DNA from 3 places in the Tabrizicola sp. T46 genome. Region 2 is predicted to be linked to each of the others. Evidence: riboswitches for the same ligand, from Rfam matches in the RefSeq annotation. Region 2 holds a riboswitch; each other region holds the start of a gene.
What was found. Region 2 has a riboswitch for cobalamin ahead of AC2D9V_RS08300 (DUF1636 family protein). Riboswitches for the same ligand answer to the same signal wherever they lie in the genome.
Positions count from the first base shown of each region.

Region 1 (9,651 bases), on a different contig from region 2:
ATCTCGGCCGCGAGCGCGATGGCCCCCAGAGGCAGGAAAGCATAACCAGCGTGCAGCACTAGGACGAGTGGCTCCGCCGCCGTGCGGATGCCCGCCCATCGCGCCAGTCGGATAGCATGCAGAGCACCTGCCAGCCCCAGCAAGACGGCGGTCACCAAGGACGTCGGCAGCGCGACCCACATGAGCAGCGCCGCCAAGAGAGCCAGCAGGGCCACCTTGTCGAACCCCTGCATCGGCGCGGCGGGCAGTTTTCCCGGCCCGCGCCGCACCAGCCAGTTGCGGGTGAATGACGGTACAATCCGCCCACCGATGACCGCGATCATCATCACTCCCGCCGCCAACCCCAGCCGCAGGCCATGGCCTTGGGCGGCATAGTCGCCTCGCGCCGCCTCCCAGTGATAAAGGCCGTTGCCAAGGGCAAAGACCGCCAGCATCGCCAGCACAATCAGATTGCGCCAGTTCTTGCCCGCTACGATCTCGCGCCCTATGGCAACGGCCAGAACCAGCGGAAAGGACAGATCGACCGTCGCCGCCAATCCTGCGGGCAGGTCACTCGACATGGCAACTGCCACGCGCCCGGCCAGCCACAGGAAGAACAGCCCGCCAAGCCGCCAGCCCACGATGGGCAACCGGCCTGTCCAGTTCGGCACGGCGGTCAAGAGAAACCCCGCAATCACCGCGCCGAGGTATCCAAACAGGAATTCGTGCGCGTGCCAGCTGACTGGATCGAAGGCGGTGGGCAGCGTCAGATGACCAGACAGCATCGGCACCCATAGCGTCATGGCCAGCGCAGCCCCGGTCGCGGCGCCGAAGAAGAATGGCCGGAACCCGTAGGTCAGGATCGCAGGGCCGGTCCAGGCGCGCATCTGTTCGGCAGTGGTGGTCATCATGCGTCCTTCTGTTCGTACTGGACCCCGGCCTCGGTCAGGATGACGTCCAGTGCGATGTCGCGGGGTTGGGGAAAGATGGTGGCAAGCCGGGCAGATTGCAGACCGATACCGATTGTCATCGGGCGAGGCGACAGCACGGCGAGCGTGCGGTCAAAGTACCCCCCGCCGTAGCCCAGCCGAAACCCTGCCGGGTGCCAGCCCACCAAGGGGGCAAGAGTCAGGTCAGGCACCACCTCTGGCCCGTCAGCCGGGACCGGGATCTTCCAGAAGCCCTGCACCATCCTGCAATCTGGCGTCCATAGGCGGAACGCCAGTGGTGCAGAGGGCGCTGTGACCACGGGCAATGTGACGCGCGCGCCGCGTGCGAGCAGGCTTTCCAGCCAGGGCCGCAAGTTCAGTTCCGCCTTGATCGGCCACCAAGCCGAGAGCGTCAGCCCGTCGACGCTCGGGAAACGTTCAGCCATCAGGGTATCGACACGCGCGGCAATCATGTCTGCCGCTGCACGACGCTGCGACATGGACAGGGCCTGACGGTCTGCGAGCAATCGCGCGCGCTCGGCCTTGCGCCAGCGAGCGACGTCGCGGACCTGCTCTTGGTCCACAGCCAACGGATCGAAGTAGTCCGGGGCGATCTCGCAAGCCATGCAGGGAGACGAGGCGAATGGGCCCGGCTCAGACATCGGCGCGCCGCTCCGCCTCGAACTGCGGGAACAGCACGTCGTTCTCCAGCCGCATGTGCTCGGTCAGGTCACGGGTGAACTCATCCAGTCCACGGTAAAGCCCGGTCCAGGTGCCGCAGGCCCCGTCGGGCAAGGTCAGGTTTGCGGTCAGTCGGAAGATCGCGGCCAGTTCGCGGTCATGCCCGGCATGATCGGCGCGCATCACCGCGATCGGAGTCTCGATGCCGGGCATCCCGCCCTTGCGGATCGCGGGAAACAGGATCAGTTCCTCTTTCTTCATATGCACCTCCAATTCGCCGAGCATCTGGTGCAGCAGGGCCGACAGTCCGTCAGGCACGCCCACGTCGCCGAAGTGCACGTCCTCGACACGCTCGGCCATTGCCACCAGTTGCGGAAGCTGCTCCCTGTGGCGGGCATGGTAGCGCTCCTCGATGTGCCGGGTCAGGGCGGTCGGCTCGAACGGCGCTGCAGCTTCGGTCATGTGAGGTCTCCTGTCAGAAGAACAGTTTGGGTGGGGCGACGGGGTCGCTTTGGGCTGACTGAACGGCGATGTGCAGGGAATGGGCGATCCGCTCGGCGCGCTCGATCAGGTGCAAGGCACCCGCGGGCGTGCAGGTATCAACAGCTGTCGCGCGGAACAGCGCAAGCCAGCGGTCAAAATGTGCCGCATTGATCGGCAATGGAGTATGCGCGGGCACCGGCCGGCCATGATACTGCCCGGTCATCAAGGCGACCGAAGACCAGAACGTCACCATCCGCTCAAGATGCACGGACCAATCGGTGATGCGGGCCGCAAAGATCGGCCCCAGAACGGCATCTGCACGGACACAGCCGTAAAAGCGGTGTACCAGATCGCGTAGAACATCGAGGCTAAGACCCGTCTCTTCCATAAGGGCGGCCGTCACTTCCGGCCTGGTTGTCGGGATGGACAAGCTGACAGTTGCGCTGGACATCTGAGTCTCCGTCTTGCGCTTTGGCTTAGGCCTGCTAATTGGTATTGTAAATGCCTATTCAAGGAAACCGACCTCATGCGGCTGACCTCCTTCACCGACTTCGGGCTACGGATGCTGATGCGAATGGCCTCCGATCCGTCGCGCGCCATCTCCACGGCCGAACTGGCCGAAGCCTTGGGCCTGTCCCGCAATCATCTGGCCAAGATCATCCAGCATCTGGCGCGCGCAGGCCTGATCGAAACCCGGCGCGGCGGCGGCGGTGGCGCCGTGCTGGCCCGACCGGCGTCCGAGATCCGGCTTGGCCAGGTCATCCGGTTGTTGGAAGAAGGGCAGCCCTTGGTCGAGTGTTTCGGGGCCGATGGGGGTGCCTGTTCGATAGACACGCGCTGTCGGCTCAAGGCGCGTCTGCGTTCTGCGGAAGCAGCTTTTCTCACGGATCTCGACCGATCGACACTGGCCGATATCGCCCTGCCCCCGCTGCCAAAGAACCTCGTGGTGTCGCAATGACGCAGGTGGAACGTGACGGTGCAGGCTTTGTCGTTCCGGCAATCTTGCTCGCCGAAGCATTCGGACTGACCGAGTCCGACGTTCGCGAGTCGATGCGCACCGGTGCCCTGACATCGATCTGCGAGGCCGGGGTGGGGACGGACGCGGGACGCTGGCGCCTGACGTTCCGCTACATCAATCGCGCCTGCCGGTTCACGGTCGACGAGGCAGGAACGATCCTGTCGAGTTCTCGCTTTCCGGTGCGGGACCGATCGTCTGACTTGGAACGTTGACTCCTTCATCCGATTATGTAAGTGATTACTCACTTACTTGCTTGGATGAATCGATGCGCAAGACGTCAGATTTCCGCAAGGCTGAAATCGTGGCAACGATCCTTGCCTTGGCCGACCAGATCGGCCCGGACCGGGTGACGACAGGCGCCGTCGCCAACGAAGTCGGCGTGACGCAGGCTGCCCTGTTCAGGCATTTTCCAACAAAGGCTGCAATGTGGAGTGCCGTGGCCGACCAGGTGGCCGAAACGCTGACCCATGCCTGGAATGCGGCTGTGGCACAGAGTGAGCTGCCGGTTGACAGGATTAGGGCCCTGATCCGGGCGCAACTGGACCAGATCGCAGCAACACCCGCGATGCCCATGCTGCTGTTTTCCCGCGAACTGAATGTCGAGAACGCGGCCTTGCGCACGGCATTCCGCGGGCGGCTGACCGCTTTCCATGGCCATCTTATGCGCGAAGTCGAGCTGGGCCAGCAGTCCCATACCCTGCGCGATGACGTTGCAGCAGCGGATGTGGCGGTCTTGCTGACTTCCTTGGTGCAGGGGGTGGCGATCCGCTGGTCACTGGGCGCGCGCGACTTTGGCCTGCAGGCCGAAGGGCTGCGCCTTCTGGATGTCCAGCTGCAGCTCCTTGGGGTTGAAGGAGGCTGACCGATGCGGACCATCTGGATCATTGCGGTGGTGGCGGCCTTGAGCATCGGCGCAGGAGCGATGTACCTGACCGAGCGTCCGTTGACGGTGGCGGTCGTGCAGCCCGAAACCGATGTGGCCCTTCGCATCTACGGCCTCGGAACCGTCGAGGCGAGGGTGCTGGCGCGCGTAGGATTTGAGTCCAGCGGAACACTGATGTCGCTTACGGTCGATGCAGGTGACCGCGTGGCACAGGGGCAAGCGCTGGCCGAGCTGAATCAGGATGAGCAGGAGGCGCGGCTCGCGCGTGCCCAGGCCGCCGTGGCGGCGAACGCTGCCAATCAGGCCAAGGCGGAAGCGGCTGTCCTCCGCGCCACGGCAATCCTGGCGCAGCGCGAGACGGCCAACCGCCGGCAGGCCGAGTTGACCCGACAGGAAGCCGCATCCATCCAGCGCGCGGAGGAGGCGCAGCGAGATGAAGACGTCGCTCGTGCTGACGTGAAAGTTGCCGAAGCGGAACTCGCCGTCATTCGCGCTCAAGGGCAGGATGCAGTCGCTGCCCTGCAACTTGAACAGACGCTGCTGGACCGTCACCGCTTGACCGCGCCCTTTGATGCGCTGGTTGTCACACGCTTGGCCGAAACCGGGGCCGTGGTTCGGTCAGGCGATCCGATCTTTACCCTGATCGACCCCGATACGATTTGGATTCAGGCCTACATTGACGAAGAACGCGCTGGTCAGCTGGCCCTTGGCCAGCCCGGCACCATCCGTCTGCGGTCTCAGCCTGCCAGCGAATTCACGGGCACGATCACCCGCATCGGAGTGGAAAGCGACCGGGTGAACGAGGAACGCCGCGTCTGGCTGACCTGCTCGGATTGCCCGCCGCAAATGTTTCTGGGCGAACAAGCCGAGGTGCGCATCCTGACTGCCACACGCGCCACGGCCCTGATGGTGCCTGAAGTGGTGATTATGGGCTTCGACGGGTATCGCGGCACGGTTTGGATCGTCCAGGACGGTAGGCTTTCGCGCGCCGACCTGACATTCGGCGCGCGTGACGACCGGGGCCGGGTGGAAGTGACGGGCGGGTTGCCCGATGCTGCGCAGGTCGTGGCCGTCCCGTTGCAAGGTGTGGATGAAGGCCGGCTTGCTCACATCGGAGCTGCGCCATGAACCTTGCCATCAAGGATATCCGCCACGGCCTCTTCCGCTTTGTCCTGACCTGTTTGGGACTTGGGCTTCTGATGACGGTCGTGCTGGCGATGATCGGCATCTACAACGGCCTTGTCGCAGATGCCCTGGCCGTCGTGAAGGCCCCTGCCGCTGATGTCTGGGTGGTCGAGGCTGGCACACAAGGCCCCTTTGCCGAAGCGTCAAGCATCCCGGCCACGACCCGGGACGCCGTGGCCCGCATGCCCGGAGTGGCCGAGGCCGGGGCCATCGCTTACCAAGCGATCGAGGCCAGCCATGCCGGCAGGACCTTGCGGCTCTATGTCATCGGCTTTGAACCCGGTCGTCCCGGCGGACCGCAGCGCATTACCGAAGGGCGGGGGCTGGGCAGAAGCCACTTTGAACTGCTGGCAGACCGCAAGACCGGTCTGGTGCCCGGAGAGACCATCCGGCTGGGACGCGACCGCTTTACCGTCGTGGGATTGGTCGAGGATGCGATGAACTCAGGCGGCGATCCGGCAGTCTATGTGACTTTGGCTGATGCATTGACGTTGCAGACGGCGATGGACCCGGCCGCTGCCCGGGTGCAGGCGGCTCGGGGCGATGGCGGCCTGCGCCCACCGACGGTGGCCGCCGTTGTTGCCCGGCTGCAGCCCGGTGCCGATGTGGAGCTTTTGACCGCGACGGTTCGGCAATGGAAACACCTCTCCGCCCTCAGCCAAAGTGAACAGGAGCAGCTTCTGCTTGCCTCGGTGGTGGACCGGGCGCGGCGCCAGATCGGTCTGTTCCTGGGGATCCTGCTGTCTGTCAGCGCCGTGGTGATCGCACTCATCATCTACACCATGACCATGGAGAAGCTGAAGCAGATCGCTACCCTGAAGCTGATCGGCGCCCCGGATCGAACCATTGTGGGCCTGATCGTGCAACAGGCGCTGATCCTTGGCATCTCTGGCCTTGCGATCGGGCTGGCCCTGATCCTTCTGGTCAAGGACAGCTTTCCCCGACGCGTAGTGCTTGAGCCGTTCAACGCGCTGGTGCTGACCGGCATCATCCTGATGGTCTGCCTTGTTGCCTCGGGTCTTGGCGTCCGCGCGGCGCTGAAGGTTGACCCTGCCACAGCGCTCGGGGGCTGACCCATGCCGCCGGGCGACATTCTGGTCGATGTGCGGGGCGTCGCCAAGCATTATGGCGAAGGCGAAACCCGTGTCGATGCCTTGCGGTCCGTGGATCTGCGGGTACATGTCGGCGAAGTCATCGCGCTGCTGGGCCCGTCCGGTTCGGGCAAGACGACGCTGCTGAACGTGATCGGCTGCATTCTTGCCCCGACCGCGGGCCGGGTCGAACTGGATGGCGATGCGGTGTTCGACGGCAAATGGCTCCGCAGCGATCTGCGACAGCTGCGCCTGGACAAGATCGGCTTTATCTTTCAGGCGCACAACCTGTTGCCCTTCCTGACCGCCGAAGAGAACGTCTCGGTCGTGCTGGACCTTGCGGGCTGGCCTGCCGAAAGAGGCCGCGAACGGGCACGCGAACTGCTTGATTACCTTGAAGTCGGGCATCGGGCCAAGGTGAAGCCAGCCCTGCTTTCCGGGGGCGAAGCGCAACGCGTCGCCATTGCCCGCGCGCTGGCGAACCGCCCCCGGATCATCCTGGCCGATGAACCCACGGCTGCGTTGGACAGTGGTCGGGCGCAGCTTGTGGTGGACCTTCTGCGAAAGCTCGCCAGCGACCAGAAGGCCTGCATCATCGCCGTGACGCATGATGAAAAGATCTTCGACCGTTTCGACCGCCTGATCCACCTGCGCGATGGTCGTCTCGTGGACAGCTGAACCAAGGAGAAGGCCATGCCCGCCCGCAGAAAGCCCCTGACGGCCGTCGCCTTTGTCGCAATCGTCTTCGGTCTCCTGACTATCGTTTCTGGAGGCCGCGCCCTTTTTGGTGGCGCCGACATGGGGGCCGTCGTCCCGTTCGTTCTGTGGTTCAACTTCCTAGCAGGGTTTGCCTACATCATCGCGGGTCTGGGGCTTTGGTATAGGACTGGCTGGGCACCCGGCCTTGCCATCGCCATCACCCTCGCGACCGGAGCGATCTTTGCGATGTTTCTCTTGGAGGTCTGGCGCGGGACTGCATACGAGGCGCGGACGATGGGTGCGATGGCGCTGCGCCTTGCGATCTGGGTGGTGATCAGCGTCGTGGCGGCAAGGGAAAAGGCCAGTCGCGCATGACGGAAGGCAATCCTTTCACAGGGCACCATGCGGCCTGCCGCGATACTACCAAGCAGGCGGCGTCACGTCTGACGGGAGATCCCGTGCCCCCTCGCACTGACCCCAAGCGTCGCAATAGATCAACTGCTCCAGCGGCAGGCGGCTTGCCCAACCCTTAGCCGCCAATTCGGGCTGGTCGTAAAGCTCTTCGACGTGGCCGAGGCAAAGCCAGGCCACCGGAACAACGCTTTCGGGCAGGCCAAGGATCTCGCTTAACGCGCCCGACCGAAAGATGCTGACCCAACCCACACCAATCCCTTCCGACCGAGCCGCCAGCCAGAGGTTCTGAACAGCACAGACGGTCGAATAAAGGTCCATCTCGGGCGCGTGGGTGCGGCCAAGCACAACAGGGCCGCCACGCGCGCGATCGCAAGTGACGCAGATGCTGACCGGCGCTTGCAGGATGCCTTCAAGCTTCAGGCTGGAATAGAGCGGACGGCGGTCAGGTCCGAACATCGCTTCGGCTTCGGCGTTTGCATCGGCAAAGGCGGCCTGAACCCGACCTTTCACACCGGAATCCCGGACAATGATGAAGTTCCACGGCTGCATGAACCCAACCGAAGGCGCATGATGGGCAGCCGTCAAAATGCGCATCAGAACATCTTTGTCCACGGGAGTGTCCGTAAACTGCGAGCGCACGTCGCGGCGCGAGAAGATAGCGCGATAGACGGCAGCGCGCTCGCCTTCGCTGAAGGCTCCGGCCGCGACCGGAGAGGCAGAAACGGACATGACGGTCCCCCTTCGTCGAAACGGGCGCGCCGCCGGCCTTCGGCGCGTCCTGTTTCGTCTGGCCGGTCTTCTGACTTGGCTTCGCGCGGGTGCTGCGCCTTCCCGGTCATTCGACCCGTGGCAAATGCAGCCCCATCCACCTTACAGCGTTGGGCACGTCGCAGGATTTCACTGCGTTCCCGATTATCCCGCCACGGAAAGCGGCGGGCACCAAACGCCGCCACTCTAGGCGTAAGTTCGATCTGGCGCAATCAGCGCGGCACTCCCGACGAAGACAGACGTAAAATCATTCTGTGGGATCCTTCAGCTCGGAATTTGGATCGAGGGCGTAGCCGCTCGCTGGTCCACGAAGGGGCTGAATCAGCATCTGGTCGAGCCACAAATCACGGTGTGTACGAAACTGTTCGATCCCGATCTCCATCCCCTCGTGTCCCTTGGCGGGCTGAGCGATGTAGGTGCCGAGCAGCCGGTCCCACCACGGCAGGTTGAAGCCGTAGTTCGAGTTGGTCTCGCGCGGGTCGGTGGAATGGTGGACGCGGTGCATGTCCGGCGTCACGACGAACAGGCGCAGCACGCGGTCCACCGGGCGTGGCAGGTCGATATTGGCGTGGTTGAACAGCGCGGTGGCGTTCAGGACCACCTCGAAGAGCAGCACCGCGACGGCGGGCGGGCCGAGCGCCGCGACCACCGCCAGCTTGATGCCCATCGAGATCAGGATCTCGACAGGATGGAACCGCAGGCCGGTTGTGACGTCAAAATCAAGATCGGCGTGGTGCATCCGGTGCAGCCGCCAGAGCCCCGGCACCGCATGGAACATCACATGCTGAAGGTAGATCGCCAGATCGAGCAGCAGCATCGAGACGATGATCGCGACCCAGACTGGCACATCGAGATTGTGGAACAGGCCCCAGCCGCGATCCTCGGCCATGACGGCCAGCCCGACAGCGAGGATCGGGAACGACAGCCGCAGGATGACCGTATCGACCACCACGAGCGCAAGATTATTGGTCCAGCGGATCACCCGCGGGATCTGCCGTCTGCGCCGGGGGGCTGCCACTTCCCAAAGCGCCATTGCCGTCAGAACACCCAGAAAGATGGCAAGACGGATGGTCGCCTCGGTGGCAAGGATGGTCTCGGACATGGATCGCTCGCCTTTGGCCTTGTGGGGCGCGATGGAATCGCTATTATTCAAGGCAACGCTTGAATGATCTAGCGTCAGGAGACAGGCCTTGTCAATCAGCCCGAAGCTGGCCCTGCTGGAGGAATACGCCCTTGTCGCGCGCGCCTTGTCGGCACCGGCGCGTCTGATGCTGCTGGAACAACTGGCGCAAGGAGAGCGTGGCGTGGAGGCGCTGGCGGAAAAGACGGGCCTGACCATCGCCAACTGCTCGCAGCACCTGCAACAGTTGCGCCGGGCTGCGCTCGTCACCAGCCGCCGCGATGGCAAGGCGGTGATCTACCGACTCACCGACGCAAAGACTCTGGAACTCATGGACCTTTTGCGCATCGTGGCCGAACGTAACCTGGCACAAGTCGAGCGCATCCTACGGGGCCTCTCGG
Region 1 covers NZ_JBXVVV010000005.1:109,208-118,858, reverse strand. Annotated here, with positions in the region: gene AC2D9V_RS16960 (NnrS family protein) at 1-887, opposite strand, end outside; gene AC2D9V_RS16955 (5-formyltetrahydrofolate cyclo-ligase) at 887-1,534, opposite strand; gene AC2D9V_RS16950 (hemerythrin domain-containing protein) at 1,563-2,051, opposite strand; gene AC2D9V_RS16945 (group III truncated hemoglobin) at 2,065-2,523, opposite strand; gene AC2D9V_RS16940 (Rrf2 family transcriptional regulator) at 2,599-3,030, shown strand; gene AC2D9V_RS16935 (DUF6522 family protein) at 3,027-3,302, shown strand; gene AC2D9V_RS16930 (TetR/AcrR family transcriptional regulator) at 3,299-3,952, shown strand; gene AC2D9V_RS16925 (efflux RND transporter periplasmic adaptor subunit) at 3,956-5,101, shown strand; gene AC2D9V_RS16920 (ABC transporter permease) at 5,098-6,231, shown strand; gene AC2D9V_RS16915 (ABC transporter ATP-binding protein) at 6,235-6,927, shown strand; gene AC2D9V_RS16910 (hypothetical protein) at 6,943-7,323, shown strand; gene bluB (5,6-dimethylbenzimidazole synthase) at 7,369-8,091, opposite strand; cobalamin riboswitch at 8,135-8,321, opposite strand; gene AC2D9V_RS16900 (sterol desaturase family protein) at 8,378-9,232, opposite strand; partial or broken gene AC2D9V_RS16895 (ArsR/SmtB family transcription factor) at 9,321-9,521, shown strand; tRNA gene AC2D9V_RS16890 (tRNA-OTHER) at 9,499-9,565, opposite strand; gene AC2D9V_RS16885 (rhodanese-like domain-containing protein) at 9,543-9,651, shown strand, end outside.
Region 1: it holds a riboswitch for cobalamin, as region 2 does, so the genes downstream of both, bluB (5,6-dimethylbenzimidazole synthase) here and AC2D9V_RS08300 (DUF1636 family protein) in region 2, are expected to answer to the same signal.

Region 2 (9,651 bases):
CCGGCCGCCCCTCCATCGCCTCGAAAACCGCCGACGCCATCGCGAAGACCCCCGGATCGCCCGAAGAGACGACCACCACGCGCCGCCCCGCCGCCGCCATATCCAGAGCCGCCCGGGCGCGGTCGAGTTCCACCCGGTTGTCCGAAGGATGCAGCGTCAGCCCGGGGCGCGGGGCGACGCGGGCGACGTAAGGGATGTAGCCGACCACGTCGGTCGCCTCGGCCAGCGCCGCCGTGACTTCAGGCGTGACCATCCGGTCATCCCCCGGCCCAAGGCCCGCAATGACGACCGAGCCCGTCACGCGTGACGTTCCGGGCGGCGTCCATGGCCATGGACAAGGACGATCGCGAAATAGGGGCAGTCGGCGGGGTCGATCTCGGCCAGCCGGGCAACGCGCTGGTTCGGCATCGTCCCGCGCTCGACCAGCCAGGCCTGCTCAAGCCGGCCCGCCCGCTCAAGCGCCCGACGCACGCGCGGCAGGTTGCGGCCCGTCTTCATCACCACCAGCGCATCGGCGGTCTGCATATGCCGGACCAGGTCCTCCTCCGGGAGCGTCCCCATCAGCACCGTCAGCACGTCATCGCCCCAGGTGATGGGCGTGTCCGTCGCGTGCCAGCAGCCCGTCATGCCGGTGATGCCGGGGATTACCTCGACCGGGACCCGCCCCTGCAGGCGGGAATGAAGATGCATGAAGCTGCCGTAGAAGAAGGGGTCGCCTTCACAAAGGACGACCACATCCTCGTCTGCGGCAAGCGTCGCCAGCCGGTCGGCCCAGTCGTCGTAGAACCCGGCCAAGGCCTCGGTATAGTCCTCGCTGTCGAAGGGAAGTTCGGTCGTCACCGGGTATTCCATCGGGTACTCGATCACCTCGGGATGCAGCATCCCCTCGACGATCCGCCGTGCCTGCCCGGCGCGGCCCTCCTTCCGGAAATAGGCCACGTGGCGGGCCGCACCGATTGCGCGCGCGGCGCGAAGGCTCATCAGGTCCGGATCGCCGGGGCCAAGGCCCGCACAGATCACCCTGCCAGTCTTCGGCTCCATGCTCATTCCTTCCGGCTGGCGAGCGCGTTGACGGCAGCGACCGTGATCGCCGACCCGCCAAGGCGGCCCTTGACGATCAGGCTGGGCACCGGCGGGGCCGCCATCAACGCATCCTTCGATTCCGCCGCGCCGACGAACCCGACCGGACAGCCGATGATCGCGGCGGGGCGCGGGCAGGCGGGGTCTTCCAGCATGTTCAGAAGGTGGAACAGCGCCGTCGGCGCATTGCCGATGGCGACGACTGCGCCTTCAAGATGGGGCCGCCACAGCTCCAGCGCCGCCGCCGAACGGGTGTTGCCCATCGCCTTCGCCAACTCGGGAACGTGCGGGTCGTGCAGCGTGCAGATCACGGCGTTGCCTTTCGGCAACCGCGCCCGGGTGATCCCCTCGCTGACCATCCGTGCATCGCACAGGACCGGCGCCCCGGCCTCAAGCGCCGCCCGCGCGGCAATCGCCATGCCGGGGGTGAAGGCGATATGGGGCGCAAGCTCCACCATCCCGGCGGCATGGATCATCCGGACCGCGACGACCTCCTCTTCCGGCGTGAAGCGGGCGAGGTCGGCCTCGGCCCGGATCATGGCGAAGCTCTGGACATAGATCGCAGCGCCGTCGGTTTCATAAAGATGGGGCATGAAGGGCCTTCAGATGGTCTTGGATCGCCTGCAGGCCAAGGTGCCGCAGGTGGGGCGTGGCCGAAGCCGTGCCGTTGAGGATCAGGTCATGGCCCTGGCCGGTGGCGGTCAGGACGGTCGGGGCGGGGCCGGGGTGGGCGCAGCCCTTGGCGCAGCCGGAGATGTGGAGGCTCTGGCCGGGCCGAAACGCCGGGGCCAGCGCGCGGGCAAGGGTGCGGGTGTCGCCCAGCGCCTGCGGGCAGGCGGGCGCGCCGGTGCAGGCGGTGATCCGCAGGATCGGGTCTGCCGGGTCGGTTATGATGCCGGGGATCGGCGGCAGGCGCGTGGCACCGACAAGGAAGAACATGCGCCAGGGCGTCGGGCGGATCTCGTGGCCAAGGGCCGCCAGCGCCACAAGCGTCTCCGCTTGCATCTGGCCGAAGGCAAGGGCGACCAGCGCGCCGTCCGGCAGAAGACCGGGACCGGGGCTCGGCAGCGGCGCGGCAGGCAGAAGGGTGCAGCCCGGTGGGACGGCTCCGCGCGCAATCAGAGCCGCCATGCGACCCCTGCCCTCGGTGATGCCACCCTGACCCACGAACCACTCCGCCATCGCGAGCGCGTCTTCTGCAAGCTCGCTTACCGGCTGGCCGAACGGATTACCGTCAGGCCGCAGGATCAGGCGGCCCTGCCCGTCCCGCTCCACCCGGATATCGGCGGACGCGCCGGTCAGCACCGGACGCGGGCCGGTGTCGAGCGCGAAACCAAACTTGCCGGGAAGCCTCGGCATCCGGGCTAGTGCGGCGGTCAGGGTGGCGGCGAGGGAGTCGGTATCGTCGTCGCGGAAGGGCGTGACGATCAGGTTGCGGAGCGACTCGGTCTCGATGTCGGGGTCGATCAGCCCTTCGGCCCGCAGGTCCGCGATCAGCGCTGGATGCGAGGCTTCGGTCACCCCCCGCAGTTGCAGGTTCGCGCGGGCGGAAAGGTCGATGACGCCGTTGCCATGCGCCGATGCCGCCTTTGCGATGGCACCGGCCTGCGCCGGGGTCAGCCGGCCCAGCGGCGGGCGGACCCTGACGACCAGCCCATCCCCCGACAGCATCGGGCGCAGGGCACCGGGGCACCAGCCCTTTACCTCCCAGCCCGTCACGCCGCACCGTCCAGCCGCGCGGCGATGGAGTTGCGGCGCGTGATCCAGAGCCCGGCCTCACGCAGGCGGCGGAAGAGGTCCTCCATCGCGGCAAGGGCGGCCGGGTTCTCGCGCTGCAGGAAATCGCGCACATCGTCGCGGCCAAGGGTGGCCTCGTGGTAAAGATCGAAAAGATGCGGAGGCACGACCTGTGCGAGGTGCGCAAAGGCCGCCATGTGGTCAAGCGTCGCCGCAATCTCGGCCCCGCCCCGGAAGCCATGCGCCATCATGCCGGTTGCCCAGTCGGGGTTCGCGGCCCGGGCGCGGACGACGCGGGCGATTTCCTCGGTCAGGGTCCGGGCGTGGGGCGTGTCGGGGCGCGTGGCGTCAAGGTGATAAAGGATCGGCCTCGCCCCGCCCAGCCGCGCTACGGCAGCGGCAAAGCCCGCCTCATGCGCGGCATAGTCGGCGGCGACCAACACATCCGTTTCCGGCAGGTCCTGCGCGTGGACAAAGGCGTCCGCGGCAAGGACCCGGGCCTCCAACCCTGCCCGGTTCTCGGTCGACTGCCCGTCCGGCCCGATCGCCCAGCTTGAGGCGTTGAGCCAGGCCTCGCCCGCCGCCGCGCGCGCTTCATCCGTGAAAGTGTCCGCCGCCGTGCCCATGCCAAGGCCATAAAGCCCCGGCTTCGGCCCGAAGACCCGCGCGCTGCGGGCAACGTAGGGATTGTCCTCCGGCTCCTCCTCGCGCTGCGCCAAGGCCTCAGCCCCGGCCTCGAAAAGCTGCGCCAGTGTCGGGAAGACATCGCGGAAAAGTCCCGAGACACGCAAAGTGACGTCGATCCGTGGCCGCCCGAGCAGGGCCAGGGGCAGCACCTCGAACCCCGACACGCGGGCCGAGCCGTCATCCCACTTCGGCGCGAGGCCCGCGAGGTGCAGGGCCATCGCGAATTCCTCGCCCGCCGTGCGCATCGTGGCGCTGCCCCAGAGGTCGACGACCAACCCGCGCGGGTAGTCGCCGTGGTCCTGCAGGTGGCGGCGGATCAGCTCTTCGGCCAGCTTCACGCCCTGGGCATGGGCGTTGCGCGACGGCACGGCGCGGGGATCGACGGAAAAGAGGTTCCGCCCGGTCGGCAGCACGTCGCTCCGCCCACGGTTGGGCGAACCGGCGGGACCGGGGGCGACCTTTCGGCCATCGAGGGCCGCCAGCAACCCCTCGCGCTCACCCTCCCCTTGCCCGAAAACGTGCAGGCCCTGGCCGAACTGGCTTTCCTTCAGGTCGCAGACAAAACGGTCGATCCGGGTGATCGCCTCGGCCGGGGTCGCGCTGGCGGGAAGGCCAAGATCGGCGGCGACACCCGACGCGGCCGCCTCGTCCCGGATCGCGGCGATCAGGCGGGTGCGGCGGGCCGGGTCCAGCCCTTCGGCGGTGGAGTATTCGTCCAAGAGCCGTTCCAGCCGCAGAAGCTCGGCCGGAACGGCACTCGCCACCATCGGCGGCGGCAGATGGCCCAGCGTCACCGCCCCGATCCGGCGCTTCGCTTGCGCAGCCTCGCCCGGGTCATTGACGATGAAGGGATAGATGACCGGCGTGGGTCCGATCAGCACCTCGGGCCAGCAGGTGTCGGAAAGGGCGACCGATTTCCCCGGCAGCCACTCCAGCGTGCCATGCGCGCCCATATGGATCAGGGCGTGCAGCCCCTGCGCGCGAAGCCAGAGGTAGAAGGCGACATAGCCGTGCCGCGGGGTGCGCGAGAGGTCGTGGTAATCGCCGTCCCGCGTTACGACCTCGCCGCGTTCGGGCTGCAACGCGACAATCGCATTTCCCCTCTGGATGGCGGGGAAGCAGAAAGCACCGTTCCTGACCAGGGGATCGCCGGCCGGATCGCCCCAGGCCTCCTGCAGGTCCTGCAGCAGCGCTTCGGGCAGCGTTTCCAGCGCCGCCAGATACTCCGCCATCGGCCAACTCAGCGTCTCTCCCAACGCCCTGGCCACCGGCCCGCCTGCGCCGATGGCGTAACCTTCGGCGGCAAGGGTCTGCAACAGGCCCTCGGTCGAGGCCAGCGCGTCAAGGCCGACGGCATGCGCCATCTGATGCGCCCGGCCGGGGTAGGTGGACAGGATAACCGCCAGCTTTCGGTCTGCGGCGGGGGTGACCGCAAGCCTGTGCCAGCGCCTGACACGCTCCACCACCGCGGCAACGCGGCCCGCATCCGCCCGGTGCGCAAAGCGCGAGAACTGCAATTCGGGGTGGCGCTTGCCAGGGCTCTTGTGGCTGACAAGCCCGGCGAAAAGGCGGCCGTCGACCTCGGGCAGCACGACATGCATGGCAAGATCGGCAGGCGACAGGCCCCGTTCCGATGCTGCCCAGTCGCGGCGGCGGTTGGTCGACAGCGCCACCTGGAAGACAGGGCAGTCCGCCGCGTCGAAGGGCGTCCGCCCGTCGTCTCCCCGCGCCGAGAAGGCGGTGGCATTGATGATCGCGACCGGCGGGCAGGCGGTCAGATGCGAGGACAGCCAGTCCGCAGCGCCCTGGGCCTTCAGGCTGGCCGCAAAGGCGCCATAGGCCGCAAAGCCCTCGGCCCGCAGCGCATTGATCAGCGCATCCACCGGCGCAGTATCGCCCGAGGTCAGGTAGCTGCGGTAGAAGGTGACAAGGACACCGCCTGCGGCAGCCGGTGCCGGAACCACTCCCCGCTCGGGGTCATAGAACCCCATCGGCGGCACGGTCTTGTCGCCCATCACAGGCGCGGCATAGATGCCCGCGGCCAGGGCCAGTTGAGCCAGGGCGGCATGGGCCGCAACTGCTCCGCCCTCGTCACACAACGCCTGCAACCGTCGCAGCGTCGAGACGGGAAGCGTCGACAGCGCATCAAGCCGCGGGTCGGGCCGGCCATCGGCCGGCAGGATCGCCAGCGCCGTGCCTTTCCGACGGCCAAGGTCCTGCAGCGTGGCAAGGCCGTAGGGCCAGTAGGCCTCACCCCCGATCAGGCGGACGAGGATCGCCTTCGCGCCGGAGAGCGTGCGTTCGGCATAGGTGTCGACGGAGATCGGGTGTTTGAGCGCGATGATATTGGCGAGACGCACGGTAGGGTGGGCAGTATTGCCCACCCTACGCATGCGCTCATAGCCCGCCGTGAACGCCCCAAGGTCGCTGTCGGAAAAGCTGAGGACCACAAGGTCGGCCGGATCCTGCCCCAGGTCGAACGGGGTTTCCGTTTCCTCCAGCCCATGGCTTTCGCGGAAGACGACGTGCATCAGACTCTCCGCAGGGCGGTTGCCCCCGCACCCCGTCCCTCTCCCCCGAGGAAGTAGGGGGGCGCTTCCCGCCCAAAGGTGAGGAGAGGGTAAGTCACGGCTGTCAGGCCCCCACTACCCTGCGGATCGCGGCTTCGTCGATGTCGTCATGCTCGGCGATGACGACAAGCTGCGAAAGGCGCGGCGCGGCACCCCAGGGGCGGTCGTACTGCATCCGCACGCGGGCGCCGACGGCCTGCACCAGCAGCCGCATCGGCTTGCCGGCAACGGCGACATGGCCCTTGACCCGCAGGATGTTCAGCTCATGCGCCAGGCGCTGAATCGCCGCGGCCAGGGCCTCGGGGTCAGTCACCTCCGGCAGGTCGATCACGACCGAATCGAAATCGTCATGCTCGTGGTCATCCGCCCCGTCGTGGTGCGAGGGGCGCGCGGCCAGGTCATCCTCCGCCGCCGCGGCAAGGCCCAGGACGACACGCGGGTCGATGACACCTTCGGTCATCGGCAGCATCGGCACCGGGCGGTTCAGCTCGGCCGCGATTACCTCGCGCGCTGTCGCAAGGCCCGCATCCCCGGCGAGGTCGGCCTTCGAAAGCAGGATCAGGTCGGCGCAGAGGATCTGGTCCTCGAAGACCTCCGAAAGTGGCGTTTCGTGGTCCAGGCTGGGGTCGGCAGCGCGCTGCGCCTCGACCGCGTCCACGTCGGGGGCAAACCGGCCCGCCGCCACCGCCTCGGCATCGGCAAGCGCGATCACGCCATCCACCGTGATCCGGCTGCGGATCGCGGGCCAGTCGAAGGCCTTGAGAAGGGGCTTCGGCAGCGCAAGGCCCGAGGTCTCGATCAGGATGTGATCGGGGCGCTGCGGCATGGCCATCAGCTGCTCGATCGTCGGGATGAAATCATCGGCGACGGTGCAGCAGATGCAGCCGTTGGCCAGCTCCACGATGTTTTCCGCCGGGCAGTTCTCATCCGCGCAGGATTTCAGGATGTCGCCGTCGACGCCCACGGTGCCGAACTCGTTGACGAGGATCGCCAGGCGCTTGCCCTGCGGGTTCTGCATCAGGTGGCGGATGAGCGTGGTCTTCCCCGCGCCGAGGAAGCCGGTGATCACGGTGACGGGGATTTTCCCCAGGTCGTTCATCTGTTCGGTCATTCGGCGGCCTCTGGCAGGGGATGTGGGGGAACGCGGGCAATGGATTGCTTGCGGAAGACGGTCGGGCGGTCGCGCCAGGGGACGATACCATCCCCGGTCGCGGCGTATTTCGCCGCACCTTCGAGAATCGCTGGAACGTCGTCCAGCGTCAGGCGGCCATAGACATAGGACCAGGCCCCCGGCTTTGTCAGCGACACCGCGCAGCCAGTGTTGCAGGCAGAAAGGCACTCGACCCCGATGATGCGAACGCCTTCGGGCGGCGCGTCCGCCGTCAGCGCGGCATGCAGCCGGGCCCCGCAGGGCGGTGCGCCCTCGGCCGGGGCCTCGCCGGCCTTGCAGGTGGTGCAGACGTAAAGGGTCGCGCCCATGGTTGCCTATCCGAAGGCGGAAAGGGTGGGCCAGCGAGGGGCCGCCCGACGTGTGGGGCCGCCGATCACCGGTCGCGGAACACCCCGTCCGCCGGTTACCGTTCTGCGCTGGCAGGTCTCCCGGCTTGCGGATACGGGGAGAGGATCTCCCCACGGCCCCCGCCTTCCCGGCATGACGCCAGTGGCCTTGGGACCTCTCCGGTCACGGTCGCGGGGGCGGCTGCTTCGGGTCGCCCATTTCGTCGGGCGGGCCTGTCGCATTCCCTCTTCGCCTGTCATAAACAGGAACCAGCACCCGTCCACCTGAGGCAGATGGGGGGGCCTTGTCAAGGACACGACCGACCATGACCGACGCCGATACGACACCCGCAACGGATGACCTCGCCCGCCACGCCGCGAAGATGGCCAAGAAGAAGGCAGCGCGCGACCGGATCATGGCCGGAAAGTCGGGCGAGAAGGGGCTGATCATCGTCCATACCGGCGCGGGCAAGGGCAAGTCCTCCTCCGGCTTCGGCATGATCCTGCGCTGCATCGCGCACGGGATGCCCTCTGCGGTCGTGCAGTTCATCAAGGGCGCCTGGGACACGGGCGAGCGGCGGCTTCTGACCACCCATTTTCCCGATCTCTGCCAGTTCCACGCAATGGGCGAAGGTTTCACCTGGGAAACCCAGGACAAGGCCCGCGACATCGCCGCCGCCCGGGCGGGCTGGGAAAAGGCGAAGGAACTCATCCGCGACCCTTCCATCCGCCTGGTGCTTCTGGACGAGATCAACATCGCGCTCCGCTACGATTACCTCGACCTCGCCGAAGTGCTGGCGTTTCTCCGCGCCGAAAAGCCTCCCCTGACCCATGTGGTCTTGACGGGACGGAACGCGAAGGACGAACTGATCGAGGCGGCGGATCTCGTGACCGAGATGACGCTGGTCAAGCACCCGTTCCGGTCGGGCATCAAGGCCCAGGCAGGGGTGGAGTTCTAAGGGCGCGAAGGGGGGCTCAACGATGCAACGCGTGGTGATCAAGGCTGCCCTTGGCGTCGCGTTGGCCGTTCTCTCCGCCTGCACACCCTTCTTCTATGGCGGCGTGGTGGTCTTCGGTCCTGCCGAGGACGCAGCGCCGGTAGAAGCCAGCGCAGGTCAGTCGTCCCCGTAAGGTATCGCCCCGAGAATAAACACCCGTCGCACGTCCTGCGCGGCACCCGGAAAAGGATCTGACCATGATGAAGTCATCGCTTCGCCTCACCCTCCTTGCCGCCGCGCTTGTGCTGTCGGCCTGCGCGCCGGTTCTGGTCGGCGGGGCGGTCGCTGTCGTGGCCGACGAGGCAATCGAGCAGGAACAGGGCGGCGACGGGCTCTTCTAGGGCCTTCCCGAAAAGGGGGGCCGCCCTCGGGGGCATCGAGCCCCGCTCGGCCGGCGCTGCCGCTGCACCACTGGCCAGCGGGGGGCGCCACGGACCAAGCGCGATCGGGGGTTTTCCACCCCCGGACCCCCGGAGGATATTTGTGCAGAAAGGAAAACGGCTTGCGGGTCAAGGGAACCCTGCCGCCGGGAATCCCGACGACAGGGCGTCTTCCCATCTGGCGGTCATCGGCGTCCCCGCATGTACCGCCTCAGCAGGTTCGATGATTCGTCTGAATAAGCCGTTAAGGTTTATGGCTTCCTTTCTGCTCAAGTATCCTCGGGGGTTAGGCGCTTCAGCGCCGAGGGGGCTGAAGGCCCCCTGCGAGGTCGGTCAAAGGCCGAGCGGTCCCGCGCCTAGCCCTTCGCCAGCGCGAAGACCCTGTCGCAATCCACATGCGCCGCCAGATGGTCGGCCAGCGCGTCCAGCGTTTCCTCGACAACCGCCCCGTAGCTCGCATGTCCCGGCACGGCGCCCAGGCCCGCAAGGAAGGCCCGGCGGAAGGCGTCCTCGGTGAACATCCCGTGCAGGTAGCTGCCCATCACGCGCCCGTCCGCCCGAACCGCGCCTTCCGGCTGGCCGCTGACGGTGAAGAGGGGCCGGGCGCGGTCCGGCCCTTCCGTTCTGCCGAGGTGGATTTCATAGCCCCTGACGACCGTGCCGGAGGCGGGGTGGCGCGCCACGGTCTCAGTCACGTGCTTG
Region 2 covers NZ_JBXVVV010000002.1:164,484-174,134, reverse strand. Annotated here, with positions in the region: gene cobJ (precorrin-3B C(17)-methyltransferase) at 1-301, opposite strand, end outside; gene AC2D9V_RS08325 (precorrin-2 C(20)-methyltransferase) at 298-1,041, opposite strand; gene AC2D9V_RS08320 (precorrin-8X methylmutase) at 1,044-1,673, opposite strand; gene cobG (precorrin-3B synthase) at 1,657-2,799, opposite strand; gene cobN (cobaltochelatase subunit CobN) at 2,796-6,035, opposite strand; gene cobW (cobalamin biosynthesis protein CobW) at 6,139-7,173, opposite strand; gene AC2D9V_RS08300 (DUF1636 family protein) at 7,182-7,553, opposite strand; cobalamin riboswitch at 7,647-7,861, opposite strand; gene cobO (cob(I)yrinic acid a,c-diamide adenosyltransferase) at 7,898-8,530, shown strand; gene AC2D9V_RS08290 (hypothetical protein) at 8,553-8,702, shown strand; gene AC2D9V_RS08285 (hypothetical protein) at 8,767-8,910, shown strand; gene AC2D9V_RS08280 (cobyric acid synthase) at 9,306-9,651, opposite strand, start outside.

Region 3 (9,651 bases), 170 kb from region 2:
GGTTTCGATGATCCATTCCAGCGTCAGGCCCCGCGCCTCGATGCTGCGGATCATGGCATCGGCATGGGCATGGGTGATGCGGCCGGCGGCGTAGTCGATGTCCATGACCGAGTCGATGATCGCGCAGGACGGCGAGGCTGGATCCTTCACGATGTAGGAGATCGTGTTGGTGGCCTTGTCGAAGAAGGCTTCGACTTCTGGCCTGACGTCCATGTGGATGGGAGGAAGGGTCATCAGGTTGCTCCTTTCCGGGCAGATGCGCTGCGCTGCGATTGCGCAGACTTCAGTGCGTTTGCGACTAGTATTCCAGCAACCAGCGCCGCGACAAAGGCGAAGACATCCGCAGCACCGGTGCCAAGGGCGGGCAAGGCCCCGCCCGGGCAGAAGCCCGAGATGCCCCAGCCGATGCCAAAGACCGCCGATCCGCCGATCAGGCGGGCGTCGAGTGTCGTTGCGGTGGGCAGGTGGAACCCGGCGTCAAGGACGGGTGCCGGACGCCGGAAGACCAAGCGGTAACCAAGGAAGGTGGTTGCAAGCGCGCCCCCCATCACGAAGGCGAGCGAGGGGTCCCATGATCCGGCGATGTCGAAGAAGTTCAGCACCTTGGCCGGATTGGCCATGCCGGACAGCGAAATCCCGAGACCGAAGATCAGGCCGATGGCCCAGGCGGACAGAAGGCGCATGGGTCAGGCTCCGATCAGGTGGCGGGTGACGTAGACGGTGGCGAAGGTCGTCGCCATGAAAGTCACCGTGGCAACGATGGAGCGCGGCGAAAGGCGCGCGATGCCGCAGACACCATGGCCCGAAGTGCAGCCGCCACCATAGCTGACTCCGACCCCGACGATCAGGCCGGAAAGCAGCAGCACCGGCATCGACACGGTGACCTGCGCCTCGGGCCAGATGCCAGAGAGAAGCCACAGCGCCAGGGGTCCGCAGACCATCCCGCCCACCAGGGCCGCGCGCCAGGCAAAGTCCTGCCGGTTGGCGGGCATCACAAGCCCGGCTAGGATTCCAGTCGCCCCCATGATCCGACCATGCAGCAGCATCAGCAGCGTTGCGGCAATCCCGATCAGGATACCGCCGCCCAGCGAGGCCCAGGGCGTGAAGACCGTTTCGCTCATTCCTTTGTCCCTTTACTGATCAGTCGGCCAACTGCGGATCCAGGCCTGCCGGATGTCCACCAGCCGGGCAGGCAAGCAACCGTCCGTGGGCATCGAGGTTCCCAGTCGACCGGTTTCAGGCCTCAGCGGCGCCGTGCCATCATCCAGACGAAGAATACTCCGCCTGTAAGGCTCGTGACAACGCCGATCGGCATGTCCTCGGGTGCCATGACGACACGGGCAGCGGCATCGGCCACGACCAGAAAGACCGCGCCCGCAAAGGCCGAGGCGGGCAGCACACGCGCGTTGTCGCCCCCAAGAACAAGCCGCACGAGGTGTGGCATCATCAGCCCGACAAAGCCGATCAGACCGGAGAACGCCACCATCGCCCCGGTGATGAGTGCAGCGACGACGAAGACGGTGAGGCGAAAGCGGGCAACCTCGATCCCGAGGCTTGCCGCCGTCTCGTCGCCAAGGCTCATCGCATTCAGCCGCCCGGCCTGTGCCCAGAGCCAGAGGCCGCAAGGCACAAGCGCCACTGTCGGCCAGATGAGATGATCCCATTGTGCAAGGCCAAGCCCGCCCAGCATCCAGAAGACCACCGTATGGGTCGCGCGTGGATCGCCAAGGAAGATCAGGATATTGGCACCGGCCATGATGACAAAGCTGACCGACACACCGGCAAGGACCAGCCGGTCGGCGCTGGTCGCACCGGCCAGCCTCGCAACGCCCAGGACCAGAATGGTGGCGGCCAGCGCCCCACCGAAAGCCATGATCGGCACGGTCAGAAGGCCAAGGAAAAGTCCGGTGTGCAGAAGTGCGGCGATGGCACCGAAGGCCGCGCCAGAAGAAATGCCCAGGAGATGCGGGTCTGCCAGCGGATTGCGCGTGACCGCCTGCAGCGCAGCCCCCACAAGCCCGAGGCCCGCCCCTACCAGAGCCGCCAGGATCACGCGGGGAAAGCGGATTTCCCAGACGATGTTCTGATGCGCCGCGCTCCAGTCCGGGGTCACGAGACCGGGCGCAACCCGGTCCAGCGCAATGCCCCAGACCGTTACCGGCGGAATCGATACCGAGCCCACGGACACGGCCAGAACAATGGCAACAAGCAGCGCCGCCCCCGCCCCGAGCGCTGCACCCGAGCGGAGACCGATCCTGCGGCCGACCGATGCTGCGGCGATCCTGGTCATCCCCGGCTCACAAGTCCGGCAGCGGCGAGCCCCGACATCAACGCGCCATGCACCGTTCCAGGGTGATCCGGAGATGCCGCCTCGCCCGCAAAGATCAGCCGGCCGTCCCAATCCGCCCCCTGCAGCGCTGCGCGCGTTCCGGCATGGGTGCCCACGGCATTGAACGAGTAGGAGCCGAACGCAAAGGGATCCTGTGACCAACGGGTAACCTGTGCCGCAAGCGGGGCAGGAAAGCCGGTTCCGAACATTGCCCTCAGCGCCTCATGCGCGGCATCCGCGGTGGCGGCGTCGCTCAGCGCCTCGATCTCGTGCGATTGCGCGGCGGCATTGAAGCCGAGCAGGACCGGCGCGCCCATCGAAGGCGCCAGGCTGACCCATTCGGCCCAATGCCCGTCCCTTGGCCCCAGCCACCCGATCCAGTCGACATCATCGGGCCAGGCGATGCGGTCGAAGCGCAGCCAGCACTTGTTGAGAAGACCCATCCGAAGGCCGTCAATCGCGCGCTGTCGGTCGTGCGCCAGCGGCTCGGCAAATCGGATGTTCCCTGATTGCAGCACCCCGATCGGCAGGGTGACCACGGCTTGATCCGCCGTCAGGATCTCTCCCCCGGCGAGCGTGACGGATACGCGCCCGCCCTCCGGAGCCAAGGCGGTGACAGCCTTGCCCAGCCTTATGCCCAGACCCTGCGCCAGCATTCCGGGGATCTGGTCGTAGCCCTCTGGAAAAAGGACATCGCCACCGCCGAATTCCGTGCCGTCGTCGAAGTGCCAGGCCGAGGCCTCGTGCCAGTCGCTGCCATATTCATGCTCGACCGTGCTGTTGATGAAATGGCGGATCAGCCGCCGCTCCTCAGCATCGGCACTTCGCCATCCCTGCGAGGCTTGAACCGCGTCGGCCAGAGACAGGTCTTCATCGCGTTCATCCACCGCCGCGCGGGCGGTATCCACCACGGCTTCGGCCCGCGCCATTGCCGGTTCGAGATCAAGGGGGCGACCGGTCACATCCAGCGTGATCGCGCTGTCATAGGAGGTGGACAGGCGACGGACCCCAGCCTCGTCGGCCAGCGCAGAGAGGGGATTGCCGCGTATGCCATGGATCCAACTGGCCCCAAGGTCCACCGGCAGGTCGGGCCAGAGGCGCGAAGTCCAGATGCGCCCGCCGATCCGGTTCCGCGCCTCGATCACCGTCACCCGATGGCCAGCGGTCTGCAGCATGCGCGCAGCAGTCAGCCCCGCAATACCCGCCCCGATCACGATCACGGATCGCCCAGTTGCGGCCTGCAAGGGCACAGGCGCCTGCAGTGCGGCAAGGCAGGCGAGCATTTCACGGCGGGAGATCATCGGCACACCTGGCCCGGACTGGATTTGCTTACTGACCCCAGAACCCGGCGACAAGCTTCTCCACCGCCTTGATGTTGCGGGGTCCGGGCGTCGCCTCGACATATTCCAGCACGACAAAGCGGTCGTTCTTCACGGCATCGACCCCTGCGAAAGCGGGATTTTCCTTCATGAAGGCAATCTTCTGTTCTGCCGTCACGTCGCCATAGTTGACGATCACCACGACCTCGGGGTTGCGTTCGACCACCGGCTCCCAGCTGGTCTCGGCCCAGCTTTTTTCCAGGTCCGCCAGGATGTTGACGCCACCCGCCGCCTCGATCAGGGCTGTAGGCATGGCATAGGCACCGGCGGTGAAGGGGGCCTCTTCACCGCTGTCATAGACAAAGACGCGCAGGGGGTTCGAGCGGTCCACGCCGGCCGTGACCTCCGCAAGACGCTCTCTCCAGCCTGCCACCAGATCCTCTGCCTTCGCCTCGACGCCGAAGATACGGCCAAGGTTCAGAATGTCATTGTACATGTCGTCCATGCTCGACCGGGCCTTGGGGCCGATGTGGACGCAGCTTTCGGTCAGCTCGTAGGTCTTGATCCCCAAGGGTTCCAGCGTCTCGGGCGTGACTTCGCCGCCGACCTTCATGCCGTAGTTCCAGCCGGTGAAGAAAAAGTCGGGCTCGGCCGCGGCCAGCACCTCTTTCGTAGGATACTTGGCCGACAGTTCTGGCAGCTCGGCCACACCTGCCCGCATCTCCTCGTCCAGCGTCTTCCAGCCGGAGATGCCGGTATAGCCGACCATCCGGTCGCGCAGGCCGAGGACCAGCATCATCTCGGTCAGGTTGACGTCATGCGAGATCGCGCGAGTGGGGGCAGCGTCGAAGGTCACCTCCCGGTCGCAGCTTTTCACAGTGACAGGATAGGCCAGGGCGGCGGAGGCGGACAGGAACAGGACGGCAAGCGACAGTCGGATCATGTGAAGAGTCTCAGGCGTTGTCAGAGGTGGAAGGAAAAGCGCGGTGCATCGCCGGACCGGTCGATGCGGGCCTGCACGTTGAATGCCCGGGCGAGGGTCACCTCGGTCAGGACGTCCTCGGGCGGGCCGTCGGCTAGGATGCGTCCCTCCCGCAGGATCAGGACACGGTCCGCGAATTCGGCGGCCAGGGTCAGGTCATGCAGCGTGGCGATCACCGTCAGGCCAAGGCCCTTCAGAAGTGACAGGAGCTCCAGCTGGTGGCGGATGTCGAGGTGGTTGGTCGGTTCGTCCAGCACGATGATCCGTGGCTCTTGCGCAAGGGCGCGGGCGACCATCACACGCTGGCGTTCACCCCCCGAAAGGGTGGCGAAGGGGCGGTCGGCCATACCGTCCAGGTCCATCCGCCGGATCGCAGACTGGATGATCGCCGCATCCGCGCTGCCGGGGGCGGCATGGCCGGGGCCCCAGGTCTTCCGGTGCGGCAGGCGGCCCAGCGCCACGATCTGGCGGGCGGTCAGGGCAAAGTCGGCGGGCTGTTCCTGCAGGACGGCGGCAAGATGGCGCGCGGCCTCGGACGCGCCCATGTCCCAGATGTCCCGGCCCATCAGCCGCACCGAACCGCTGCGCGGTGCCTGATGACGGTAGAGCAGCCTGAGAAGCGAGGACTTCCCCGCCCCGTTCGCACCGCAGATCGCCATGACCTGGCCCTGCGGCACGGCAAAGCTGATATCCGACAGGATATCCGGGCGGCCCTTCGGCCCCCAGCATACGCCGGAAACCTCGACAGCGGTCGGGCCCGCAAGCGGCGCAGACCGCGCCACGGGATCAGTTGTTGCAGCCGCGGGTGGCTGCCATGGCATATCCATCGCATGCTCCTTCCGGGACACCCCGCCCGGGTCGGTCTGTTGCTGCGATGGCAGGTCTCCTGACTCGCGGGTCTCTGCTCTCCCCACCTTCCCGGCCGGTTCCGGCCAGTGGCATCGGGGGTCGCTCGCCGCCTACAGTTGCGGGGGCAGTCACGGAATGGGCGGCTGATGCCTACACCCGACCCGTGTTCCCTTTTCACCCGGCCGCGCTTGGTTTGGCCGGGAACCATCGCGTCGGGTATGGCCGAGGTGCCGCGTCAGGTCAAGTCCGACCGCGATGCGCCCTGGTCTCAGGCCGAGGGTGCCACGCCGCAGTCCCGGAAGGCTTCGACCGCAGGCCGCGCTCCGGAAAGGTCAAGGGGGACCCTGGTCTCCCCGGCAAGCGCCGTGGCGGTGCTGTTCAGCGCCAGGCCGTCAAGCACGTTGCCAAAGCCCGTATCGCTAACTGTCAGCGTCCGCCCGTCCGGTGAAAGGCGGTGGCGGGCGGTGCCGATGGTCATTGCGGCGGGGCCGTTGAAGCTGAGACCGAAAGTGTCTGTCACCGGCCAGGGATCGGGGCGGGTGAGGGTGATGGCGTAAGGCTCTGGCAGGGACGGATCGTAGGTCACGCGGACCTGCAGGGTCGGCGTGTCGTTCAGGATGGTGCAGACCGGCGTGTCGGTGAACTCCCAGGCTTGGGCGGGCGAGGCGAGCAGGAGGGCAAAGAGGACGCGCATGGAGGGGAGATGGACCGGCAGCCGGGATCGTCAAGCAAGCCCCCGGATCAGCGCCCGCGCCGCCGCCAGGTCGTCGGCCTCTCGGCCCGAGATGACGAAGGCGAAGACCTGACGGTCTCTGGCGGTCCGGCACATCCGGCGGGCGGGGGACGTGTTCGGGTCCGCGTTAACCTTGCTGCAACCAAGCTGGCCGAGACTGCGGGAAGCAGGAGGAGGTGCTGATGGACCCAGTGGACGAATTCGCGCGGCTGAAGGCCGAGATCAAGCGCTTGCAGGACCGGGCCGAGGTGCTGCGCGAAGGTTTCCTGCGCCCTGGTGCGCGGCTGCGGTCGAACCGTTTCGAGGTGACGGTGAAGCGGCAAAAGCGGCGGATCTTCCAGAAGGACCGCTTGCCCGAGGCGGTGCTGGCAGACCCGCGCTATTGGGAAGAGCGGGAAAGCGAGGTTGTCACCTGCCACGAGATCACGACCTTCCGCGCAGGCGATCCGGACATCGTCTTGGTGGAGTGACGCAAGGTAGGGTGGGCGCTTCGCCCACCTTTCGAAAGGGAAACCCTTGGAAGGCCTGCCACATGCCGAACTACCGCCGGATGCGCGTCCCGGGTGCCACCTATTTCTTTACGGTCAATCTTGCCGTGAAGGGGGCGACTGCCCTGACCGACCACATCCAACACTTGCGCGAAGCCTATCGGATGACAGCTGCCGAACACCCGATCGACTGCAAGGCCATGGTGATCCTGCCTGACCATATCCATGCCGTCTGGACCCTGCCACCGGGGGATGCCAACTTTTCCCTACGCTGGCAGAAGATCAAGGCGCGGTTCACCTTTGCGACCGGATTGCGGGGCCCGCAATCGCGCAGCATGTCTGCCAAGCGCGAGGCGGGTCTGTGGCGGCGCCGGTTCTGGGAGCACATGATCCGCGACCCTGATGAGGAGGCGCGCGCCATCGCCCATTGCCTCAGCGATCCGGTCCGGCATGGCTATGTGAAAAAGGCGGTGGACTGGCCGTTTTCGACGATCCACCGTGATCTGCGGACGAAGGTGGGCGCTTCGCCCACCCTACGGGCCGTCGCGTAGGGTGGGCGGCGCGCCCACCGCCTCTACCTACCCCGCCGCGACCGCTTGCCGCCCCGCTGACCGGCCCGCCCTGCCGTCGACCGTCCGGCCATCTTGGTGGCCTCTGTCACCGCTTCCTCGATCACCTCCTGCCGCGCAAACGGGTCATCGGCCACGGCAAGCTCCACCGCCTCCAGCCGCTTGACCTCATCCCGCAGGCGGGCGGCTTCCTCGAACTCCAGGTTCTCGGCGGCCTTGCGCATCTGGGCGCGGAGAGCATCCAGATGGGCGGCGAGGTTCGACCCGACCATTGGCTTGTCGACCTTGGTCGTCACGCGGGACATGTCGGTGTCGCCCTGCCAGAGGCCGGCCAGCACATCCTCGACGTTCTTCTTGACCGTCTCGGGCGTGATCCCGTGCGCGGCGTTGTAGGCCATCTGCTTTTCGCGCCGTCGGTTGGTCTCGGCGAGCGCCCGTTCCATCGACCCGGTGATCCGGTCGGCATACATGATGACCCGGCCTTCCGCGTTCCGCGCGGCGCGGCCGATGGTCTGGATGAGGCTGGTCTCCGACCGCAGAAAACCTTCCTTGTCCGCGTCGAGGATCGCGACCAGCCCGCATTCCGGGATGTCGAGGCCTTCGCGCAAGAGGTTGATCCCGACCAGAGCGTCAAAGGCCCCCAGCCGCAAATCGCGCAGAATTTCAATGCGTTCGATGGTGTCGATGTCGGAGTGCATGTAGCGCACCCGGATGCCCTGTTCGTGGAGGTAATCGGTCAGGTCCTCGGCCATACGCTTGGTCAGCACGGTGACCAGCGTCCGCAGGCCCTTGGCCGAGACCTTGCGGATTTCGTCCAAGAGGTCGTCGACCTGCATCTCGACCGGGCGGATTTCCACGACAGGGTCCAGAAGGCCGGTCGGGCGGATGACCTGTTCGGTGAAGATGCCGCCGGTCTGTTCCAGTTCCCACGCCGCGGGGGTGGCGCTGACGAAGACGGACTGGGGCCGCATTGCATCCCATTCCTCGAACTTCAGGGGGCGGTTGTCCATGCAGGAGGGCAGGCGGAACCCGTGTTCGGCCAGCGTGAACTTGCGGCGGAAGTCGCCCTTGTACATGCCGCCAATCTGGGGGACCGAGACGTGGCTTTCGTCGGCGAAGACGATGGCGTGGTCGGGGATGAATTCGAAGAGCGTCGGCGGCGGTTCGCCCGGGGCGCGGCCGGTGAGGTAGCGCGAGTAGTTCTCGATCCCGGCGCAAGAGCCGGTCGCCTCCAGCATCTCGAGGTCGAAGTTGGTGCGCTGCTCCAGCCGCTGTGCCTCGAGGAGTTTCCCCTCGGACTGTAGCTGCTTCAGCCGGTGGAAAAGCTCGTCCTTGATGCCCTTGATCGCCTGGGCCAGTGTCGGGCGCGGGGTGACGTAATGAGAGTTCGCATAGATGCGGATCTGCTTGAACGTGTCTGTCTTTGCACCGGTCAGGGGGTCGAATTCGACGATCGACTCCAGTTCCTCGCCGAAGAAGGAAAACCGCCAGGCGCGATCCTCAAGGTGGGCGGGCCAGACCTCCAGACTGTCGCCGCGCACCCGGAACGCCCCGCGCTGGAAGCTGCCTTCCAGCCGCCGGTATTGCTGGGCCACGAGTTCCGCCATGACCTTGCGCTGGTCATACATCTGGCCGACCACAAGGTCCTGCGTCATGGCCGAGTAGGTTTCGACCGACCCGATGCCGTAGATGCAGGAAACCGAGGCAACGATGATCACGTCATCCCGTTCCAGAAGCGCCCGGGTGGCCGAGTGGCGCATCCGGTCGATCTGTTCGTTGATCTGGGATTCCTTCTCGATATAGGTGTCGGTCCGCGGCACATAGGCCTCGGGCTGGTAGTAGTCGTAGTAACTGACGAAGTATTCCACCGCGTTGTCGGGGAAAAAGCCCTTGAATTCCCCGTAGAGCTGGGCGGCAAGGGTCTTGTTCGGCGCAAGGATGATCGCGGGGCGCTGGGTTTCCTCGATCACTTTTGCCATGGTGAAGGTCTTGCCGGTACCGGTGGCCCCCAGAAGCACCTGGTCACGCTCGCCCGCCAGCACCCCGGCGGTCAGTTCGGCGATAGCGGTTGGCTGGTCGCCCGCCGGCTGAAAGGGCGTGGACAGGACGAATCGCCGGCCGCCTTCCAGCTTGGGCCGGGTCAGCACCTCGGGGCGTTCGGTCAGGGCGTTGGCGTTGTTGTGGGGCATCTGCGTCCTCTGCCTTGAGTCGCGGCCCATCAGACTTGATCCGTTTTTGTTCCAGTTCAAGCGCCGATCCGACCGCCGATCCGACCGCCGATCTGACCGCCGATCCGACCGGGCCTTGAAAGCGTTGCCCGGACTTGCCGAAGCCGCTAAGGCAGACAGAAGAGGTGTGGCATGGCAGAGAAGATCGACACGC
Region 3 covers NZ_JBXVVV010000002.1:337,527-347,177, reverse strand. Annotated here, with positions in the region: gene AC2D9V_RS09250 (MBL fold metallo-hydrolase) at 1-234, opposite strand, end outside; gene AC2D9V_RS09245 (DUF6691 family protein) at 234-683, opposite strand; gene AC2D9V_RS09240 (YeeE/YedE family protein) at 687-1,121, opposite strand; gene AC2D9V_RS09235 (FecCD family ABC transporter permease) at 1,244-2,290, opposite strand; gene AC2D9V_RS09230 (flavin monoamine oxidase family protein) at 2,287-3,630, opposite strand; gene AC2D9V_RS09225 (ABC transporter substrate-binding protein) at 3,659-4,591, opposite strand; gene AC2D9V_RS09220 (ABC transporter ATP-binding protein) at 4,612-5,457, opposite strand; cobalamin riboswitch at 5,490-5,703, opposite strand; gene AC2D9V_RS09215 (excinuclease ABC subunit B) at 5,748-6,173, opposite strand; gene AC2D9V_RS09210 (hypothetical protein) at 6,395-6,682, shown strand; gene AC2D9V_RS09205 (REP-associated tyrosine transposase) at 6,745-7,251, shown strand; gene uvrB (excinuclease ABC subunit UvrB) at 7,275-9,458, opposite strand; gene AC2D9V_RS09195 (class I SAM-dependent methyltransferase) at 9,630-9,651, shown strand, end outside.
Region 3: it holds a riboswitch for cobalamin, as region 2 does, so the genes downstream of both, AC2D9V_RS09220 (ABC transporter ATP-binding protein) here and AC2D9V_RS08300 (DUF1636 family protein) in region 2, are expected to answer to the same signal.